3 regions of the Chromobacterium sp. LK11 genome follow, and region 3 is predicted to be linked to each of the others. Evidence: predicted binding sites of a transcription regulator. Region 3 holds the regulator's gene; each other region holds the start of a gene.
The links. The regulator FNR, encoded in region 3, switches genes on or off when oxygen is low (the NO sensors DNR and NnrR bind a similar motif). The targets are predictions, from matches to a motif close to TTGATNNNNATCAA.
Positions count from the first base shown of each region.

Region 1: a site for FNR is predicted at 725-738, ahead of VK98_RS20880 (adenosylcobalamin-dependent ribonucleoside-diphosphate reductase). Genes of this name have one in related genera too.
Region 2: a site for FNR is predicted at 1,180-1,193, ahead of VK98_RS02660 (FeoA family protein). Genes of this name have one in related genera too.

Region 1 is NZ_LDUR01000043.1:50,328-52,589, forward strand. It holds gene VK98_RS20875 (DUF748 domain-containing protein) at 1-656, shown strand, start outside; gene VK98_RS20880 (adenosylcobalamin-dependent ribonucleoside-diphosphate reductase) at 898-2,262, shown strand, end outside.
Region 2 is NZ_LDUR01000004.1:146,113-148,374, reverse strand. It holds gene feoB (ferrous iron transport protein B) at 1-861, opposite strand, end outside; gene VK98_RS02660 (FeoA family protein) at 858-1,088, opposite strand; gene dcd (dCTP deaminase) at 1,298-1,867, shown strand; gene VK98_RS02650 (glutathione peroxidase) at 2,138-2,262, shown strand, end outside.
Region 3 is NZ_LDUR01000011.1:84,761-87,022, forward strand. It holds gene hemN (oxygen-independent coproporphyrinogen III oxidase) at 1-547, opposite strand, end outside; gene fnr (fumarate/nitrate reduction transcriptional regulator Fnr) at 657-1,403, shown strand; gene VK98_RS07465 (DUF1853 family protein) at 1,451-2,262, opposite strand, start outside.

The sequences.
Region 1 (2,262 bases), on a different contig from region 3:
GCTACGGCAAGGTCATCTGGAAGGCCATCGTCAACGTGGTGACCAAGGTGGTGACCGCGCCGTTCCGCGCGCTGGGCGCCCTGCTGGGCGGCGAGGGCTTCGACGACATCCGCTTCGTCGCCGGCGAGGCCAATGTGACGCCGCCGGAGCGCGAGAAGCTGGTCAAGGTGGCCGGGCTGATGGTCAAGCGGCCCAAGCTGATGTTGTCCATCAGCGGCGGCTACAACGCCGACGCGGACCGCAAGGAAATGGCGCGCGCGCAAACCGATCTGGCGATCTTCTCCGCCGCCGGCCATCAATTGGGCGCGGGCGAGCCGCTGCCGCTGCCGGACTTGCAGGACGATGAAATCCTGTCCGCGGTCAAATCGGTGTACGGCAAGCAGATCGGCCGCTTCAAGCTGTTGGGCCATACGCTGAAACCGGGCGGTCCGTCCGGCGCGGCCCTGGGCAAGCTGCTGCGCGAGGAGCTGATCGCCGCGCAGAACATCAGCGACGCCAACCTGCAGCAACTGGCCAAGCAACGCGCCGTCAACGCGCGTGCGGCCATGGTCAAGGCCGATCCGGCGCTGCAGGAGCGCATCCAGCTGGGCGAGCCGGTCAAGGTCTCGGCCGGCCGCGACGGCGTGCCGCTGGAGGTGAAGCTGAAGACGCCGTAAGACGGCGGCCGCGCGTCGTGTTTTTGCCCATGACAAGCGGGAAAAGCGGCGGCGGCGTGGAATAGCGCTTGATATGTGTCAACGAACGGCGTAACTACATATAGTGTAATACGCCGTTTTTCTTTTCCAGATATTGCGTATCGGACGTGTTGCAACCTTTTGCGGCCCGCACGGTCCATTGCATGCTGGAAGGGGGCCGCCCTGGCCGCCGCAGGCCGCAATTCAAGAGGAACCGGGAACCATGAAGCAGGAAAACATCGCCGCCATGACCGAGCAGGACATCTCCCGCGAGGTGCTGCTGGAAAAATACGCCAAGAACGGCGAACACAGCGTGAGCGAAGTGCGCCTGCGCGTGGCCAAGGCGCTGGCGGCGCTGGAAAGCGAACCGGCGCGTTTCGAGCCGCTGTTCTATCAAGCGCTGGAAAACGGCTTCATTCCCGGCGGCCGCATCAACTCCGCCGCCGGCACCGATCTGCGCGCCACCTTGATCAATTGCTTCGTGCAGCCGGTGGGCGATTCGGTGTCCGAAACCGAACACGGCAAGGTGGGCATTTACGAGGCGCTGCTGCAGGCGGCGGAAACCATGCGCCGCGGCGGCGGCGTCGGCTACAACTTCTCGCGCATCCGCCCCAAGGGCGCGCGCGTCAAGGGCACCAATAGCCGCGCCTCCGGCCCGGTGTCCTATATGCGGGTGTTCGACCGCAGCTGCGAGACGGTGGAATCCGCCGGCGCGCGCCGCGGCGCCCAGATGGGGGTGCTGGACATTTCCCACCCGGACGTGGAGGAGTTCATCCACGCCAAGGACCAGGGCGATCTGCGCAATTTCAACATCTCGGTGGGCGTGTCCGACGACTTCATGCGCGCGGTGGAGGCGGACGCCGCCTGGGAGCTGACCCACGCGGTGGAACCGTCGTCCGACGCCTTCCCCGGCAGCTATCAGCGCGAGGACGGCCTGTGGGTCTACCGCGCGGTGCCGGCGCGCGAACTGTGGCGGCAGATCATGGCCTCCACCTATGATCACGCCGAGCCGGGCGTGCTGTTCATGACCCGCATCAATCAGGACAACAATCTGTCCTATTGCGAGGTGATCGAGTCCACCAACCCCTGCGGCGAGCAGCCCTTGCCGGATTACGGCTGCTGCGACCTGGGCTCCATCAATTTGTGCCGCCACGTGCGCCAGCCGTTTGGCGACAAGCCCAGCTTCGACTTCAAGAGCTTCGAGAAAGTGGTGCGCATGTCGGTGCGCATGCTGGACAATGTGCTGGACCTGACGGTGTGGCCGCTGGAAGAACAACAGCGCGAGGCCCAGTCCAAGCGCCGCGTCGGTCTGGGCTTCACCGGCCTGGGCGACGCGCTGATCATGCTGAAGATACGCTATGACAGCGAGGAGGGCCGCCGCTTCGCCAGCCGCATTTCCGAGGCGATGCGCGACGCCGCCTACGACGCCTCGGTGGACCTCGCCATCGAGAAGGGCGGCTTCCCGCTGTTCGACGCCGACGCCTACCTGGCCGCGCCGCATTGCGCCAGCCGGCTGCCGGAGGCGATCAAGGCGCGCATCCGCAAGCACGGCATCCGCAACTCGCATTTGTTGTCCATCGCGCCCACC
Region 2 (2,262 bases), on a different contig from region 3:
GATGGGCGCGAAGGTCAGCACCGTCGACACCCCCTGCCAGACGCCGTCCAGCGCCAGGCTCCGCACAATCTCGGGCAAGGGCGCGAGCAAGGGCGCCAGCGCCTGCTCCTTGACCCAGTCCAACCCTGAGCCGGCCAGCTCCTGCAACGGAGTGCCAATCTGATAAGTCAGGTTGAACAGCAAGGCCATCAACGCGAAGAACAGCGGCAGGCCCAGCCACGGATGCATCAGCCAATGGTCTATCTTCTCGGTCAGCCGCGCCGGCAGCACCGGCGGCAAGGACCAGCAACCGTCCAGCAGCCGCTTGGCTTCGGCCATCGCCGCCTGGGTGTCCGGCACCGCGTCCAAATGCGCGCGCGCCGCCGGGGCGGCGTCGTTGGCCAGCCGGTTCAAGCCCGCCAGCAGCGGCGGCCAGCCTTGCATATGCCTGGCCGACACCAGCGACACCGGCGCGCCCAGCCGTTCCGACAAGCCTTCCACATCCAGGTTCACGCCCAGGGCCTTGGCCTCGTCCGCCATATTCAGCACCACCTGGCAGTTGAGGCCGCTGGCCAGCACCTGCAAGGCCAGCGGCAATTGCCGGTCCAGCTGGCTGGCGTTGAGCACCAGGATGGCGCCGTCGAAGGCGGTGGCCAGCAACACGTCGCGCACCACCGCCTCGTCGTCGGAATAGCCGGTCAGATCGTTGACCCCGGGCAAGTCCACCAGCTCCACCATGTGGCCGCCCAGCAACAAGCGCGCGCTGCTCAGCTCTATGGTCAGGCCCGGCCAGTTGCCGACGCGCTGCGACATGCCGGTCAGGCGATTGAACAAGGTGGACTTGCCGGTGTTCGGCAAGCCGATCAGGGCGAAACGCTTCATGCTTCCACCCTCGCCACGATCAGACGCGCCAGGCTGCGGCGCAGCAGGAAGCGGGTGGCGCCCACGTCCAGCAGCAAGGGCCCGCCCAGCGGCGCGGCCCGGCGCAGGTAAAAACGGCTGCCCGGCGCCAGGCCGAAGGCGGCGACGCGGCGCATGGCCTCTTCGGCCAGCTCCAGCCGGTCGACCACGCCGTGGCGGCCGGCGGGGAATGCATCCAAAGTCAACATGATGATCCGATCAAGAACGAGAATGGTTTGCATTAGTATATCCAGCCGAACCGCGCCGAATATCGGCAAACCGCGGCAATTCCCGTCCTGCTTGACCTGCATCAATAGCGTTGTCCTATCCGGATCCGCCGCGGATTATCGATAGCCGGCCACGGCCGCTTGCGGTTAAAATCGCGGACAATCAATAGACAAGCTACGGGCCCAAGACAATGAGCATCAAATCGGACAAGTGGATTCGCCGGATGGCGGACGAGTACAAAATGATCGAGCCCTTCGAGCCCAATCAGATCAAGATGGTGGACGGCCAGAAGGTGATCTCCTACGGCACCTCCAGCTACGGCTACGACATCCGCTGCGCCGACGAATTCAAGGTGTTCACCAATATCAACAGCACCATCGTCGACCCAAAAAACTTCGACCCCAACTCCTTCGTGGAAGTCTCCGGCAAGGGCTATTGCATCATCCCGCCCAACAGCTTCGCGCTGGCCCGCACCGTGGAATACTTCCGCATCCCGCGCTCGGTGCTGACCGTCTGCCTGGGCAAATCCACCTACGCCCGCTGCGGCATCATCGTCAACGTCACCCCCTTCGAACCGGAATGGGAAGGCTATGTGACGCTGGAGTTCTCCAACACCACGCCGCTGCCGGCCAAGATCTACGCCAACGAGGGCGTGGCCCAAGTGCTGTTCTTCGAATCCGACGAGATCTGCGACGTGTCCTACAGCGACCGCGCCGGCAAATACATGGGCCAGGTGGGCGTGACCCTGCCGCGCCCCTGAACCGCTTCCCGCCAGCAAAAAAGGGATGGCTTAGCCATCCCTTTGTCATTTAAATCCAGCCAAATCCGTCCTCGCAATTTCACCTTAATGTTCTAGGATAAACAGAGGGTTAGCTGACTTTCCCGGTTGGTCGGCCCTTGTACAGCAATTGATTTCTTCTTGGGGCGTAGCGGTTCCCCCTTGCCGTTGCGCCCCTTTTTTTATTCCCTTCCCGCATTGCCCTTCCCCCGGTTTCTTGCCATGATCTTCGCTTTGGCGAAGGGCGAAAATATGCCGGACATATATGATTTTTCCATTGAGACTTTAAACGGACAGCCGCTGCCGCTGGCGAACTATCGCGGCAAAGTGCTGCTGCTGGTCAACACCGCCAGCGAGTGCGGCTTCACCGCGCAATT
Region 3 (2,262 bases):
GGATGCCGACGCTGATGCGGTTGAAGCCGAGTGCGGCCAGTTTGAAGATTGTCTCCGCGCTGACTTTGCGCGGGTCTATTTCTATGGAATACTCCCCCTCCTTCAAGAACTCGAAATGAGTCTTGAGCAAGGTCATCAATCGTTCCAGTTGCGCGTCGGACAGGAAAGTCGGCGTGCCGCCGCCGAAATGCAGCTGTACCACTTGCTCGCGGCGGCCCAGACAGGAGGCGACCATCCGGACTTCCTTTTCCAGGTAGTCCAGGTACAAATCGGCTTTGCCGCTGTCCTTGGTGATGATTTTGTTGCAACCGCAGTAGTAGCAGATAGTGTTGCAAAATGGTATATGAGCGTACAATGATAAAGGTTTCCGGTTGGCGCCGATGCTGCGCTGCCGTAGCCAGTGGATGTAGTCTCTTTCGGCAAAACCCGGCGTAAAGCGATCCGCTGTCGGGTATGACGTATATCTAGGACCTGTCCCGTCGAGGCGCTCGATCAGAGCGCGGTCGAATTCAAAATGGGCAGGAGAAAATGGGTGGGTGGTCTTCATGTCGTATTTGGATGGCAAAACCTCTGGTGGACTGGTAAATTTGCGGAAATCCTGCGAATTTCGCTTTGATAAGGGTCAAGCTTCGTCGCAAGCTTGTACTAAACATGCCATGTCCGATCAGAACCATATCTCTTTGCATAACCTGAAGGTCTCCTGCTCCAACTGCAGCCTGAAGGAACTCTGTCTGCCTGTGGGGCTCAACCGCGAGGAACTGACCCAGCTCGACGCGGTGATCCGCCAAAGCCGCCGTCTGAAGCGCGGCGAGTATCTGTTCCGCAGCGGCGAGGGCTTCCGCTCGCTGTTCGCGGTGCGCACCGGCTTCTTCAAGACCAGCGTCGCCAGCCAGGACGGCCGCGAGCAGGTCACCGGCTTCCACATGTCCGGCGAACTGATGGGCCTGGACGGCATTTCCGCCAATGTGCACGGTTGCGACGCCATCGCGCTGGAGGACAGCGAGGTGTGCGAACTGCCGTTCAGCCGCATGGAGAGCCTGGGCCGCGAAATTCCCACCCTGCAGCACCATTTTTACCGGTTGATGAGCCGCGAGATCGTTCGCGATCAGAATGTAATGTTGCTATTGGGCAACATGAAGGCGGAAGAACGGCTGGCCGCCTTCCTGCTGAATCTGTCGCAGCGTCTGTCCACTCGCGGCTTCGCCGCCAATGATTTCATCCTGCGCATGAGCCGCGAGGAAATCGGCAGCTTCCTGGGCCTGAAACTGGAAACCGTCAGCCGCACGCTGTCCAAGTTCCAGCAGCAAGGCTGGATCACCGTCGATCACAAGCACATCCAGCTGGTGATGGTGGACGAGTTGAAGGCGCTGATTTCCGGCTGCGCCCACGCCAACGGGCATTGAGCGCGCAGCGCCGTATTGCTAAAGGCAGGCCATGGGCCTGCCTTTTTTCATGGGCTCGGGCTGCCGGCGATTTGCTGCAATAGCCGCGACAAGGGCGCTTCCTGCGGCCAGCCGGGCGGCACGGCGAAGCCGCGCGCCACTTCATGCCAGCAGCCGTCGGCGCCGGCTTGCAGTTCGGCCAGCAATTGCGGCGCCGCCGCCTCTTCCAGCTGCGCGCGCAATGCCGCCGCGGTGTGGGTCTGTTCGAAGCCAAGCCGCGCCGGCGCCAGCCAGCTGAGCCGGGGCAGCCAGGCCCAGCGCGAGTCCGCGTTCAGCGCCGGCCAGTCGCCGCGCAGCGGCCAGTATTGCCCGTACAGCGGCCGGGCGCCGGGCGGCGCTTGCGGCGAGGTGTCCCGGGCGTGGAACAGCCAGCCGCTGAGCCGGGCGCCGACCGCGCAGCCGTCGAAGCCCGCCGGCAGCATCGCTTGCGCCGCCGGGTGGCGGGACAGGCGCAGCTGGGTCTGCAGCTTGCGGGCTTTCAGCGCCCAGGCGTCGCGCAGGCTGGGGCCGGTCAGGGTGTCGGCGCTGCGGCCCAGTTGCAGGTAGAACTTGCTGGCGGCTTCCAGGTGCAGCGGCTGGCCGTCCAGGCGCAGCAGGAAGTCGAACTCGCCGACGGTGCGGCCGTCCGCGTCGCGCACCGGCAGATTGCTGGCGACCAGTTCGATGTGCGGCGCCAGGCGGAACCAGAACGACAGCAGCCGCTCGGCGTAATGGCCCAGGCGGCGGGTGGGCTGGCGCGCCAGCCAGTGCTGCAGCTCGGCGGGATCGGCGTCCAGCGCTTGCAGCAGCGCCGGGCCGTCGGCGCCCAGCAGCCGTTGCG